2 regions of the Methylobacterium sp. PvP105 genome follow, and region 2 is predicted to be linked to the other one. Evidence: riboswitches for the same ligand, from Rfam matches in the RefSeq annotation. Region 2 holds a riboswitch; the other holds the start of a gene.

Evidence for each region. A riboswitch is a leader RNA that binds a small molecule or an ion and turns the genes downstream of it on or off. The one in region 2 is predicted to bind thiamine pyrophosphate.
Region 1: linked by a shared signal. The riboswitch ahead of thiC (phosphomethylpyrimidine synthase ThiC) and the one ahead of thiO (glycine oxidase ThiO) in region 2 are both predicted to bind thiamine pyrophosphate.

Annotation. Positions count from the first base shown of each region.
Region 1 covers NZ_JAGIPA010000001.1:4,356,032-4,363,037, forward strand. Annotated here, with positions in the region: gene J3A75_RS21375 (hypothetical protein) at 1-167, shown strand, start outside; gene J3A75_RS21380 (YoaK family protein) at 172-888, shown strand; gene J3A75_RS21385 (hypothetical protein) at 926-1,309, opposite strand; gene J3A75_RS21390 (hypothetical protein) at 1,494-2,045, shown strand; gene J3A75_RS21395 (pilus assembly protein PilZ) at 2,160-2,405, shown strand; gene J3A75_RS21400 (acyltransferase family protein) at 2,413-3,483, opposite strand; gene J3A75_RS21405 (restriction endonuclease) at 3,593-3,967, opposite strand; gene J3A75_RS21410 (alpha/beta hydrolase) at 3,983-4,813, opposite strand; TPP riboswitch at 4,916-5,021, shown strand; gene thiC (phosphomethylpyrimidine synthase ThiC) at 5,093-6,979, shown strand.
Region 2 covers NZ_JAGIPA010000001.1:1,432,823-1,439,828, reverse strand. Annotated here, with positions in the region: gene J3A75_RS06840 (transglutaminase N-terminal domain-containing protein) at 1-578, shown strand, start outside; gene J3A75_RS06835 (peptidase) at 623-1,375, shown strand; gene J3A75_RS06830 (thiamine phosphate synthase) at 1,512-2,141, opposite strand; gene J3A75_RS06825 (thiazole synthase) at 2,138-2,941, opposite strand; gene thiS (sulfur carrier protein ThiS) at 2,944-3,156, opposite strand; gene thiO (glycine oxidase ThiO) at 3,153-4,370, opposite strand; TPP riboswitch at 4,441-4,569, opposite strand; gene J3A75_RS06810 (TIGR02281 family clan AA aspartic protease) at 4,803-5,318, shown strand; gene J3A75_RS06805 (glycosyltransferase) at 5,704-6,825, shown strand; gene J3A75_RS06800 (adenylate/guanylate cyclase domain-containing protein) at 6,922-7,006, opposite strand, start outside.

The DNA.
Region 1 (7,006 bases), 2.9 Mb from region 2:
TTCCGACACTCGGACGGTGGGCCGTACAGGTCACGGAGGTGCTCGCCTCCCTGCTGGCGACCGCCACCGTGCTGGTCGTGATCCTGTACCTCTGCGACCGCTGGCCGGACTACTTCGCCAACCCGCGGATGCCGGTCGGCACGATGGCGGCACCCTTCGCCGACTGAGACGATGACCCGTCCCGCGCGGTCGCAGAATCCGGGGAGCGGACCCACGGCGGGCGCCGCCCTGGCGTTCGTCGCAGGCTTCGTCGACGCGGCCGCCTTCATCGCCCTGACCGGCCTGTTCACCGCCCACGTCACCGGTAACTTCGTCCTGATCGGCGCCGAGCTCGTCGCGAGCTCGAGCGGCGTGGTGGCCAAGCTCCTGGCGCTGCCCGTCTTCGTCGGGGCGGTGGCGGGAGCCCGGGTTCTGGCCCTGGTGCTGGAGCGGCGGGGAGTCGATCCCCTGCCCTGGCTCCTCGCCGTCGAGGTGGCCCTGCTCGCGGGGTTCGGCCTGTGCGGCACCGTTTGGTCACCCCTCGGCGCGGCGGACGGCGCCGCCTCCATCACCGTCGGCATGCTCGCGGTCGCGGCCATGGGCCTGCAGAACGCCGTCGGACGCCTGTCCCTCGGCCATCTCGCGCCCACGACGGTCATGACCGTCAGCGTCAGCCAGGCCGTCATCGACGCGACGGACCTCGCCCTGGGCAGCGGCGAACAGCGCGAGCAGACCCGGAAGCGGTTCCTGCGCGTGCTCCCGGCGATCGCGGCCTTCGCCGCGGGCGCGCTCTGCGGAGCCTACGGGATCGCGCATCTCGCCTTCGGCAGCATCGTCCTGCCACTCGGCGTTCTCGTAGTCCTGATCGTCGCGTCCGCGGCGCCCGCCGACGCGGGCGCCGTCCCGTGAGGAGCCGCCCCGCGCGGCGGTCAGGCGGCGACCGGCGTCACGGCTCGGCCGAGGGCTCGGCGGCCGGCTTGCCGAGCACCCGGCGGGCCTCGGCGAGCAACACGGGGTGGCGGGCAGCCTGCGGACCGGCATCCGGCGTCTCGCGGCCGAGCCGCGCGATGCGCGCCCGGAACAGGCGCCGGCGCAGGCCGAACCGTCGGACGCTCATCAGCAGCGCCTGAAGCACGAGGCGGACGGCCTCCGTCCGCTCGCGCTCCTCCACGATCGCCGCCGCGAGAGCGGCCTCGCGGCTGAGCGCGGCCTGGAGCTCGTCCCGGACGGCGGCGCGGGCCGCCTCGTCCCTGCGCGCCGCGTCGAGCTGGATCCGGCATTCCTGCAACGCGCTGAGCAGCAGAAGCTCCTGCGCGGACGCATCCCTCATCAAGGCCTCCCGGGGCGCCCTCTCCCGTCCGAGACGGGGCGTTCCGCCCGATCACCGACGCGCCGGCCGCGGACCGGCCCGCGCGCGTCCTCGTGCGACGCCATAGCGAGCGCGGCCGCTGGCCGGAAGCCGCCGACCGGATTATTCGGCACGCGGACCGCGAACCACGGGGGGAATCGGGGACGTGCAGATTCGGATCGCTCTGGCCTTCGGGGCCATCACCCTGGGAGGCGGCGCGCTCGCGCCCGCCCCGGCCCAGGCCTATCAGCTCGACACGGTGAACCTGGTCGGTTGTGCGCAGGAGGGCGGCGTCTGCCGGATGCCCTACCCCACCAATGTCTATTACGGCGTGCCCGGCCGGACGAACGGCCGGCCCTTCCCGCAGGGCGGCGTCGTGCCTTGCAACACCCAGACCTTCGGCGATCCGGCACCGGGCCAGGCGAAGAGCTGCTGGTACGCCCCGCGCATCAACGCGGGCGGCGGTGGCGGCTACGGCGGCGGCGGAGGCTACGGCGGCGGGGGCTACGGCGGCGGGGGCTACGGCGGCGGGGGCTACGGCGGCGGGGGCTACGGCGGCGGGGGCTACGGCGGCGGCTACCGCAACGACGGGTACGATGACCGACGCGACGCCTACCGCGACCGCCGCGACTACGACCGCCCGCCGGTGCGCCGCCCCTACGACGACGATTACGGTCCGGGCCCGCGCCGCTACCGCGGCGATCCGGACGAGTATTGATCTCGGTCGAGCAGGGCAGACGCGGGAACGTATTTGCCCTGTTAACCGCCATCCGGCATCGTCCGACTCCGCGGAGCCCTATCCGCGGAGCCGCGGGACCGGACGGAGGAGCTGATGACGGAGAATCGCCGCGGCGCTTTCCGGAAGAACGCTTTCACCTTCGGCGCGGTGCTGCTCGACGGCGGCGAGGTGAGCTGCCTGGTCTGGGACGCCACGAACGTGGGTGCGCAGATCGAGGTCGAGGACGATCAGGCCGTGCCGGACCGCTTCCCACTGCGGGTCAGCGCCGGCGCCGAACCGCGCCCGGCCACCGTGGCGTGGCGACGCAGCCGGCGGATCGGCATCGCCTTCGACGGCTGAGCCCCTCTCAGGTCGCCTGCAGGGCCGGGCGCGGGCGGGGTCCGGACGCCACCAGCCGGAACCGGCGCGGCCGCACGAACAGCAGGTCGAGCGCCGTCCCGCGGACCAGCCGCTCCAGTGCCAAGGGCAGAACGACCGCCATCGTCATGACCGCGAGGCTCGCGAGGCCGATATCGCCGATCGCGCCGGTGCGCACGAGGACCTCCCGGGTCGCGGCCATGGGCAGCGAGAAGGCGAGGTAGATCACGATCGAGCGCTGGCCGCAGGTCCGGACAGCCTCCGCGACCGGGCCGCCGGCGCGGCCGATCAGGGAGGCCGCCACCACGATCGCGAGGGCACCGGCGGCGCCGAGGGCGAGGCTCACCAGCGGCAGGCTGGCGAGGGTCGGATGGTCCGGCAGGCCCGACGGGGTCAGCGCGAGCCAGCCCTCGAGGAATGCCCAGGCGGCGAGTCCGCACAGGGCGAGCGGGACGCGGCGGCGCGCCGCGTCGGCGAGCGCGAAGATCCGGCCGGCGAACAGGTAACCCGCGACGAAGAAGACGTAACGGGCGCAGAATTCCTCGATCAGGGTCGACTCGCTGCGGATGTCGGCGATCTGCAGCAGGGCGGCGCCGGCGAGGAGCACGCCGCCGGGCACGCGACGCAGGGCCTTGGTGACCACCGAGAACACCGCCAGCAGGTAGATGAACCAGAGGCTGGAATAGGGCTCGATCAGCGCGTGGGCGAGGTGCGCCGCGAAGGCCGCGGGCCCGGCATCCCCGACGATCTTGCCGCATCTGGCAACCGACTGGATCACCAGCCAGAGCAGGTAGAAATAGGCGAAGTGGACGACCCGGCGGTCGGAGAACAGCCGCCAGTCGCGGTCGATCACCCGTCCGACGAACAGGCCGGAGAGCAGGAAGAAGTCCGGGATCCGGAACGGCTTCGCGAAGGCGACGACCGGGTGGAGGAAGCCCTCGCCGCCCATGGCCTCGCCGGTGCCGACGACCGAATGCATCATGACGACCAGGAGGATGCAGATCCCCTTGGCGATATCGACCCAGGCGAGCCGATCTCCCGTATCACCGACCCCGGCCATCGACCCACCCCTCGCGATCGGGGTGATCCTGGACCGGTTCGGGTTGACGGCAAGGAACGGGGCGGCGGCCACCTGCGGATAGGACGAACGCGCGGTAAACGCCGGCCGGTCAGTTGCTGCGCCGCGCCGACCGCCGCGCGCGGGTCATGCGCGTCGCCGCGTGGAAATCGTCGGGCTTGCCGCGGACCCAGACGAGGAAGCGCGCGATCTCCGGATCGGCGCGCAGCGCCTCGACGTCCGCGAGGCGCTTGGCGATCTCCGCCTCGCTGTAGCGGGCGTGGATCGCCGAGTGGCAGATCTGGTGCAGCCGGACCGTTCCGCGATGGGTCCCGCCCTTGAGCTTCGGCGTGAGGTGATGGAGGCTGGAGCGGGCGCGGCGCGGGATCGGGCGCTCGCAGAGGGGACAGACCGGGTCCGGCGGGCCCGGAACGCCCGGCGCGTCCGGATCCTCGGCGCTCCAGCGCTGCGAGCGCCGTCCGACCACGCGAGCCTCCCTCTCCTACCCCTGCTGGTCCGCCGGCTGCGGGCAGGCCGGACCGACGCGCGACCCGAACAGCGCCTCGGCCTCGCGATCCCGGATCCCGAGGATGGAGACGTGGTCCCCCGGGACCACGTCGATTTGGGCCCGGGGGCCGGCCGCCTCGGCGAGGTTCCGCGCCAGCTTGGCCGGCACGACCGTGTCGTCGCGGCCCTGCACGATCAACACGGGCGCCGTCCCACCGCGGATGCGCAGGTCCGAGCGGTACGTGTCGCGCAGGAGCCAGATCGGGGCTAGCGGGACATGCAGCCGCACGGTGTGGGTCATCGAGTCGAAGGGCGCCTCCAGGTACAGCCCGATCGCCGGCACCCGCTCGGCGACGGCCACGGCCACGGCGGCCCCGAGGGAATGGCCGTGGAGCAGGATCGGCGCGCCGGGCGCCCGCGCCCGCGCGGCCTCGACGGCCGCCAGCCCGTCGCGGATCAGCCCGTCCTCGCTCGGACTCCCGGTCGAGCCGGGATAGCCGCGATAGGCCACGGAGAGCACACCCCAGCCGCCCGCCCGCCAGGGCCCCGCGGCGAATCGCGCCGCGTGCGGCTCGGGGCGCGACCCGTTGCCGTGGAAGCTGACGACGACGCCGCAGCCCGGCCGCGGCGGCCGCCACAGACCGTGCAGGCTCTCGCCGTCGGGGGTCGCGACCGTGATCGTCGCGAGGCCGGGCGGGTTCGTCCACGGGTTCTGCGGACCGAAGGCGCCCGGGTAGAGGAACCGCCGCTGCCCGAGCGCGAGCGCGGCGCAGGCCAGGCCGCAGAGCAGGAGCGCGGCGAGCAGGAGGCCGGCGAGGAGGCGCATGCGGTCTGGGAGAGCGAGGGCGTTCGGACGAACGGTTTCCGGGATGTGTTTTCTAGGGCGACGGGTCAGCATTGACAAAGCCGTCCGCGAGCCCGAGTCTGGAACCGTTCCGAGGGGGGCCCTGCAGAGGGCTGAGATTGGGCACGCTGCCCTGACCCTTGAACCTGATCCGGCTCATACCGGCGGAGGGACGGGAACCTGCGGTCGCCTCTCGCGCGACCTCATCTCATCTCGGCCATCGCGTGGACCGGACCGCTCCAGCACGAGGAGAGGCCCACGATGAACGCACCCGTTCTCCCGAAGGACGTGAAAGGCAGCCCCGAGACCGTGACCACGGGTCCGGTGACCGGATCGCGCAAGGCCTACGCGAGCCCGGCCGGGCGGCCGGACATCCGCGTACCCTACCGCGAGATCGTCCTCTCCGATCCGAAGGAGGAACCGGTGCGGGTCTACGACCCGTCGGGCCCCTACACGGAGACCGATGCCCGCATCGACCTCAATGCCGGCCTCCCCGGCGTGCGCGAGCCCTGGATCGCGGCGCGCGGCTACGCGTCCGTCGCCCCGCGCGCGGTGAAGCCCGAGGATAACGGTTTCGCGGGCGACAAGCTCGTGGCCCCCTGCCCGGCCGAGCGGACCGTCCGCAAGGCGGCCCCGGGCCAGATGGTGACCCAGTACGAGTTCGCCCGCGCGGGGATCATCACCGAGGAGATGATCTACGTCGCCCATCGCGAGAACGTCTGCCGCGAGGCGATGCTCGCGGGCGCCGAGGCCGCGCTCGCCGACGGCCAGAGCTTCGGGGCCTCGGTCCCGCCCTTCATCACCCCGGAATTCGTGCGCGACGAGATCGCCCGCGGCCGGGCGATCATCCCGGCCAACATCAACCACACCGAGCTGGAGCCGATGGCGATCGGCCGGAACTTCCTGGTCAAGATCAACGCCAATATCGGCAACTCGGCCGTGACCTCCTCGGCGGCCGACGAGGTCGAGAAGCTCGTCTGGTCGATCCGCTGGGGCGCCGACACGGTCATGGACCTGTCCACCGGCCGCAACATCCACAATATCCGCTCGTGGATCATCCGCAACAGCCCGGTTCCGATCGGCACGGTGCCGATCTACCAGGCGCTGGAGAAGGTCGGCGGCGACCCGCTGAAGCTCGACTGGGAGGTCTTCAAGGACACGCTGATCGAGCAGGCCGAGCAGGGCATCGACTACTTCACCATCCATGCCGGCGTGCGGCTCGCCCACGTGCCGCTGACCGCCCGGCGCGTCACCGGCATCGTCTCGCGCGGCGGCTCGATCATGGCCCGCTGGTGCCTCGCCGGGCACCGGGAATCGTTCCTCTACGAGCGGTTCGACGAGATCTGCGACATCATGCGGGCCTACGACGTCTCGTTCTCGCTGGGCGACGGCCTGCGCCCGGGCTCGATCGCCGACGCCAACGACGCCGCCCAGTTCGGCGAGCTGGAGACGCTGGGCGAGCTGACCAAAGTCGCCTGGGACAAGGGCTGCCAGGTGATGATCGAGGGCCCCGGCCACGTGCCGATGCACAAGATCAAGGTCAACATGGAGAAGCAGCTGAAGGAGTGCGGCGAGGCGCCGTTCTACACCCTCGGCCCGCTGACCACCGACATCGCGCCCGGCTACGACCACATCACCTCGGGCATCGGCGCCGCGATGATCGGCTGGTTCGGCACCGCGATGCTCTGCTACGTCACGCCGAAGGAGCATCTCGGCCTGCCCGACCGGGACGACGTGAAGACCGGCGTCATCACCTACAAGATCGCCGCCCACGCCGCCGACCTCGCCAAGGGGCATCCCGCCGCGCAGCTCCGGGACGACGCGCTCAGCCGCGCCCGGTTCGACTTCCGCTGGGAGGACCAGTTCAACCTGGGCCTCGACCCGGATACGGCGCGGCGCTTCCACGACGAGACCCTGCCGAAGGATGCCCACAAGGTCGCGCATTTCTGCTCGATGTGCGGGCCGAAATTCTGCTCGATGAAGATCACGCAGGACCTGCGCGCCGAGGTGCTGGCGATGGAGGAGGCCGGCGAGGTCGTGGGCGCGGCGCCCGCGATGTCGAAGGCCGAGGCCGAAGCCGGCATGCGGGCGAAGTCGCAGGAGTTCCTGGCCGAGGGCGGCAAGCTCTACGTCGACGCCGCCGAGTGAGGTGACGGCACGCCCGGTCCACTCAGG
Region 2 (7,006 bases):
ACACGCACGGCGTCGTCCGCGGAACGGTGGAGCGCCTGCCGGACGAGTTCTACCTCCGCGACACGGACCTGTGTGCCGCCAGCCCGGAGCTGCACGCCTTCGCGGAGCGCGTTGCCGCCGAGGGCGACGGCGCCGTCCTCGGCTTGCTCCACCGGCTGATGGGGGCAGTCCACGGCGCGGTGGCCTACGAGGCCGGACCTGCGAGCAACGCGGTGCCGGCCGCCAAGGCGTTCGCGGCCGGAAGCGGCGTCTGTCAGGACCTCGCGCACGTCTTCATCGCCGCCGCGCGTCACATCGGCGTCCCGGCCCGCTACGTCGCCGGCTACCGGGCCCGGGACGACGGGCAGGCGGATGTCGAGGCGCCCCACGGGTGGGTCGAGGCCCTGGTGCCGGATCTCGGTTGGGTGGCGTTCGACCCGTGCTACGACGTGAGCCCGGCGGACAATTACATCCGCGTCGCCACCGGCCTGGACTACCTCGGGGCCGCGCCGATTCGCGGCAGCCGCACCGGCGGTGGCACCGAGACACTGGACGTGAAGCTGCGGGTCGAGCAAGGCAGGGCCGCCGCTCAATCCTGATCGTTCCGACACCGGTCCGCCGACCGCACGAGAGCCCGAAGACGATGACCTACTGCGTCGGTGTCCTGGTGGAGGAAGGGTTGGTCATGGTCGCTGATACCCGCACCAATGCGGGGCTCGACGATATCTCGACCTACCGCAAGCTCCACCATTTCAACGTTCCCGGCGAGCGGGTGATGATGCTCGCCTCCGCGGGCAACCTCTCGATCACCCAGTCGGTCCTCAGCTTGCTCCAGGAGGGTGTCCCCGGCGAGGAGGAGGGCGAGCCGCTGCAGAAACTCGTCGAGGCGCCGACCATGTTCCAGGCGGCACAGCTGATCGGCCGCGCCATCCGGCGGGTGCGCGCCATCGAGAAGGACGGGTTCGAGGCGGCCAACATCCGCTTCTCGATCTCGCTGCTGTTCGGCGGCCAGATCGGGGACGGCGAGATGCGGCTGTACCTGATCTACTCGGCGGGCAACTTCATCGAGTGCAGCACTGACGCGCCGTTCCTCCAGATCGGTGAGCACAAGTACGGCAAGCCGATCCTCGACCGGGCGGTGAAGTACACGACCGACCTCTACGACGCCCTCAAGGTGAGCCTCGTCTCGATGGACTCGACCATGCGGTCGAACCTCGGTGTTGGCCTGCCGATCGACATCGCGGTCGCCCGCCGGAACGCGCTGACGCTCGAGGTGAATCACCGGATCGAGGCCGGCGAGGGCTATTTCCACGATCTGCGCGAGCGCTGGTCGGCGGCGCTCCGCGCAGCGCACCGGGCGATCCCGCGGCCGCCCTACGGGCCTACCAGCTCCTAGTGCTGCCCCGGCATCGGCCGTCCTAGCGCGGCGCGGGCGATCGAGGGCCGCGCGGCATCCCCGGACGTCGCGCGTCCCCGGATGGCTTCGCTGTGCTCGCAGAGCCGGCGGCTGACTTTCACGGGGCGGCGGAGATCTACGTGGCGCCCCACGCCTTCAAGAGCGCCCGGGTCGCTTCGATGGGATCCGCGGCTCGCATCAGGCCGCCCATGATAGCGAAACCCGCCGCCCCGGCCGCGCGACAGGGCCCGACCGCCCCGGGACCGAGACCGCCGAGCGCCACCACGGGCAGGCCGGCGCCGAGGCTATCCGTGAGTCCCTCGAGACCCAGCGCCGGCCCGTAGCCGGGTTTGCTCGCGGTCGCGTAGATCGGGCTGAGGGTGACGTAATCGGCCCCGGCCTGCGCGGCGGCCGCGGCCTCGCGCGGCGCGTGGACCGAGACGCCGATCAGCGCGCTCGGACCGAGCGCCGACCGCGCCGCGGCGATCGCCTCCGGCCCCGCGCCGCCGCCGAGATGCGCGCCGTCGGCCTCCAGCGCCCGCGCCAGCGCGACGTCGCCGCCGACCGTCAGGAAGCCCCCCAGGGCCCGCACGCGCGCGGCGACGCCCGCGCCGAGGCGCCGACGCGCTTCCGGCTCCAGGTCCTTGTCGCGGAACCAGATCCAGCGCCCGCCGCCGTCGAGGACCGCCTGCACGGTCTCGGCGAGGGGCCGCGGATGCCCGTGCCGATCCGTCACCGTGAGCAGCGGCGACGGCAGCGCCCTCACGAGCCGACGAGGCCCAGCTGCGGGCTCGACGGCTCCGCCCGGCCGCGGCGGGGGATCCGCCCGGCGCGGTGCGCGTCGCGCCCGGCCTCCACGGCCCGGCCCATGGCGCGGGCCATCCGCACCGGATCGTCGGCTTTGGCGACGGCGGTGTTGATCAGGCAGGCGGAGGCGCCGAGCTCCATGGCGATCACCGCGTCCGAGGCGGTGCCGATGCCGGCATCGACCACCACCGGCACCGTCGCCCGGCGGCAGATCAGCTCGAGGTTGGCCGGGTTGGCGACACCCATCCCGGAGCCGATCAGCGAGCCCATGGGCATCACGGCGGCGCAGCCGACATCCTCCAGGCGCTGGCACACGATCGGGTCGTCGTTGCAGTAGGGCAGCACCACGAAGCCGTCGTCCACGAGATGGCGGCAGGCCTCGATCAGCTCCATCACGTCCGGGTAGAGCGTCTCGCGGTCGCCGATCACCTCGACCTTGATCCAGTTGGTGTCGAGCGCCTCGCGGGCGAGTTCGGCGGTCATGATCGCGTCCCGGGCGGTCTCGCAGCCGGCCGTGTTCGGCAGGAAGCGCTTGCCCTTCAGGATCTTGACCGTGTCCGAGCCGTGGCCCTGGAGCGAGACCCGTCGGATCGAGGCCGTGACCACGTCGGCGCCGCTCGCCGCGACGGCGTCGCGCATGATCGCCTGCGTCGGGTAGCCGGCGGTGCCGATGAACAGCCGGGACGACAGCGTCACCCCGGCGATGGTCAGGCTGTCGTCCCCGCCCTCGGGGCGCGGTGGCGTGTGACTCTGGTCCATGCTCAACCTCCCTGCATGGCGCGGACGATCTCGACGCGGTCGCCCTCCGAGACCGGGGTCTCGACCCAGTCCCGGCGGCGCAGAACCCGGCCGTTCAGCGCGATGGCGACGCCCTGCGGGCTCTCGATGCCGCTCTCTTCCGCCTCGAGGCGGAACAGGGCGTCCACCGTCTCGACCGCGCACTCGCGCGGCTCACCGTTGACGAGCAGTTTCATGCCGAGGCCCTCAGCGCTTCCGGCTGGCCGAAGCGCGCGCGGGTGAAGGGACGCGCCACCGCCGGCAGCGCGCCGCGCAGCACCAGCGCGGCGACCGCGTCGGCGGTGACCGGGGCGAGCAGGTAGCCGTTGCGGTGATGCCCGGTGGCGGCGACGAGGCCCGGGGCGATCGCGTCCAGGATCGGCGCGTCGTCGTCGGAGGTCGGACGGTAGCCGCTCCACACCGCCTCCACCTCCATCTCCTCGATGCCGGGCAGCACCCGGCGGGCACCCTCGAGCAGGGCGTAGAGGCCGCCCGCGGTGACGCCGGGCCGGAAGCCGCAATCCTCGACCGTCGCGCCCACGATGAGTTGGCCGTCGCTCTTCGGCGCCATGTGGACCTGCTCGGTCCAGACCATCCGCGCCAGGGTACCGGTGCGGGCGGTCGTGCGCAGGGCCAGGGACTGGCCCTTCAGCGGGCGGACCGGCAGGGCGAGCGCGTCGGGCAGCAGGCCGCCCTCCCCGCTCCAGGCGCCGGAGGCGAGGATGACGGTCTCCGCCGCGACGACGCGGTCGCCGGCGCGGATCCCGGTCACGCGGCCGCCCGACCAGTCCAGGGCGGTGACGGGGGTCCGCTCCACCAGGATCACGCCGGCCCGGCGGCAGGCTTCGGTGAGGGCGTCCATCACCAGACGGGGGTCGACCTGATGGTCGAGCGGGCAGTGGATGCCGGCAGTGACGGAGGGGCGCAGGCCCGGCTCGAGGCGCCGCACCTCGCTGCCCGGCAGCCAGGTCGCCTCGAGCCCCGAGCGGCGCTGCAGGTCGTAGCGGAAGCGCAGCCGTTCGACCTCGTCGCGGCCGACCGCCAGCACCAGGGTGCCGTCGGCCCGGTAGTCGATCGCGCGGCCGGACTCCGCCTCCAGGGCGTCGCGGAACTCGGGCCAGAGCCGGAGCGAGTCCAGGGCGAGCGGGAGCAGCGGGTCCGAGCCCGGCTCGTGCTCGGCCGCCGGGGCCAGCATGCCTGTGGCCGCGAGGCTCGCGCCCGCCCCGATCGTGTCCCGCTCCAGCACTGTCACGGCGCTGCCGGCCTGGGCGAGGCGCCACGCGATCGACAGCCCGATCAGCCCGGCGCCGACCACGGCGACGTCGGTCCGCGCCGGAAGGGTTTCGGGCGCGACACCGCCGTCGGGGCTGCGGCGGCGGCCGATCGGTGAGGCGGGGCGGTCGAGGGGCACGGGCGTCTCCGCGAATTGCCGTCGCGGGGACCGGGCCGTCTGCTTCTGTGAGAAGCTGTGGCCTGCCTTTCGGGCGGCCGCGGTCCAATCCCTACGCCGGTATGAGCCGGATCAGGTTCGAAGGATTTCCGCGCCGCAGGTCCTGACGGACGTGCCAGCGGTTTCTCAGCCCCTTGCCGGGGATCTCCCTGGAACAGATGCAGATGTGGCCTCCCGGCCGGTGCCGGTCAACCCCGCGCCGCGTCCAGGACGGCTCTCCCGCGACAATCGGCCGATCGCGGTGACGGACTGGACACCAAGCGGAGCGGAATCCGTCCGCCGGTCGCGGCCCTGCTCGCGATCGCGCACCATCCCTTCACGGGTCTGGCATCTCATCGCCGGGATCCGGGAACTCCGCGGATCGCCGCCACTCCACGTCACGGGCGAATTCGCGTGCGTACAATCCTCTTGATCTGCATGCTCGGCTTCCTCGGTGTCACGGCACTTCTGAAGCTGCGTGACGGCGCGCGGTCGGTGCCGGTAGCACTCGCCATCGCGCCGGCGCCGGCGCCGGAACCGGATCTCGCGGGCGCTGCCGTCGCCGGCGTAGCCCTCCAGGCCGGCCGCAACGGCCACTTCTTCGTCAACGCCCTCGTGGACGGCCGTTCGCTACCGATGATGGTGGATACGGGGGCGAGCGCCTGCGCGTTCTCGGAGGAGGACGCCGCGCGGATCGGGATCCAGGTCGGACCGTCCGATTTCACGCGCGTCTGGAATACCGCCAACGGGACGGTCCGCGTCGCGCCGATCCGGATCGCGATCGTGCAGATCGGATCGATCACGGTGCGGGACGTCGACGCGGTCGTGATCCCGCGCGGGCTCCTGTCGACCAGCCTGTTGGGCATGTCGTTCCTGAGGCGCCTGCGCGATTTCGGCGTCTCCGGCAGCACGATGACGCTCAGGGGCTGAAACGCGCGCGATGCGTGCAGATCTCCGGGCCGCGGCAGGACGGCTGGAAGGCCGCCCGGCTTGCCTTCCGAGATCGATCAGGGGAGCCGGTCGACCGCGCACTCCGTTTTGAGCCGTTGGAGTTTCCGGCACCGGTCTCACCCTTCCACCAAATCGAATCATCTCGAATCATGTATATATGAGCCGTAGTTCGCTATAATTCCGTATCCGGCACGCACTTATTTCGACGATTGACCCGTTTAATCGAAGCTTTACCTACAATCTCGATCGCTTTGTCAATGCATGTCGGCGGTGCTAGATGCATCGACGGCCGCGGATGCGAGTTCTGAGCGCGCGGTGGGGCAGAGTCAGGATGAAAAATCGCGGATCGACGATCTGTTTGTCCATGATCGTGAAGGACGAGGCCCACGTTATCCGTCGGTGCCTCGATTCTGTTCGACCGCTCATCGATCACTGGGTCATCGTCGATACCGGGTCGACGGACGGAACCCAGGATATCGTCCGCGCGGCGCTCGCGGACATTCCGGGGGCGCTGGTCGAGCGACCGTGGGTCGATTTCGCCTACAATCGAAACGAGGCCCTGAAACTCGCGCGGCGTCATGCGCAGTACACCCTGATCATCGACGCTGACGATGAGCTGATCATCCCCGCGGACTTCACGATGCCGAAGCTGCGCGCGCCCGGCTATCGGTTCGAGATCATCGACGAGCACACGCGATACTGGCGCAACCAGCTCGTCAGCAACCGGGAGAACTGGCGCTACCGGGGCGTCCTGCACGAATTCCTCAGCTGCCCCGGTGTGTCGGAGACTCCGATCCTCCCCCTCGCGATGCGCCGGGGCGACGACGGCGCCCGGCACCGCGACACGACTGCGGACGCGCGGGATATCGCCGTCCTCGAGAAGGCGCTGGCGGTCGAGACAGACCCCTTCATGATCGCCCGGTACACGATGTACCTCGGGACCACCTACGATGCCGCCGGCGAGTACCGGAAGGCCCTCGCATGCTTCCTGAAGCGCGCCGATCTCGGCGGATGGGACGAGGAGATCTATTTCAACCTGCTGATGGCCGCGGTGAACGCGGAGCGCCTCGATGAGCCGGAGGACAGGGTGCTGCAGCTCTACGAGCGCGCGACCTCCGTCCGTCCGGCGCGGGCGGAAGCGCGCCACGGGGCCAGTCGGTTCTGCAGGCTCAGGAAGCGGTTCGCGGACGGGTATCGATACGCGGAGGCGGGCCTTGCGCTCGCGCTTCCGAGCGAGGGGATCTCCCTGAATCCGTGGGTCTACGAGTACGGCTTACTCGATGAGTTCGCCCTCAACGCGTACCATCTCGGCCAGTACAGCGCCTGCGGACATGCCTGCTTGAAGATCCTCGAACGGACCCAGGTCCCAAGGGAGGTCGCCATACGCGCCGGCGCCCTGGCACGGGACGTGATGGCGAAGATGATCGACCCGGTCTGGGGATGCCGGCACACCCCCTACGCGATGCCGTTCGTGCCGACGTGGTGAGGCGGCCGGCGCACAGGCACGCTGCGGGCTCGCGAGCGGATGTTGGCGGCCGCCGCGCGACGTCGGGACCGGGCCGGACCGCGATCGGAGACCTGGTCAGCTGGATCTGCGCGGGCGCAGGAACTTCGGCCGGAACACCGCCATCGGCTCGTCGAAGCCGTTGAGCCGGTGCTCGCCCAGC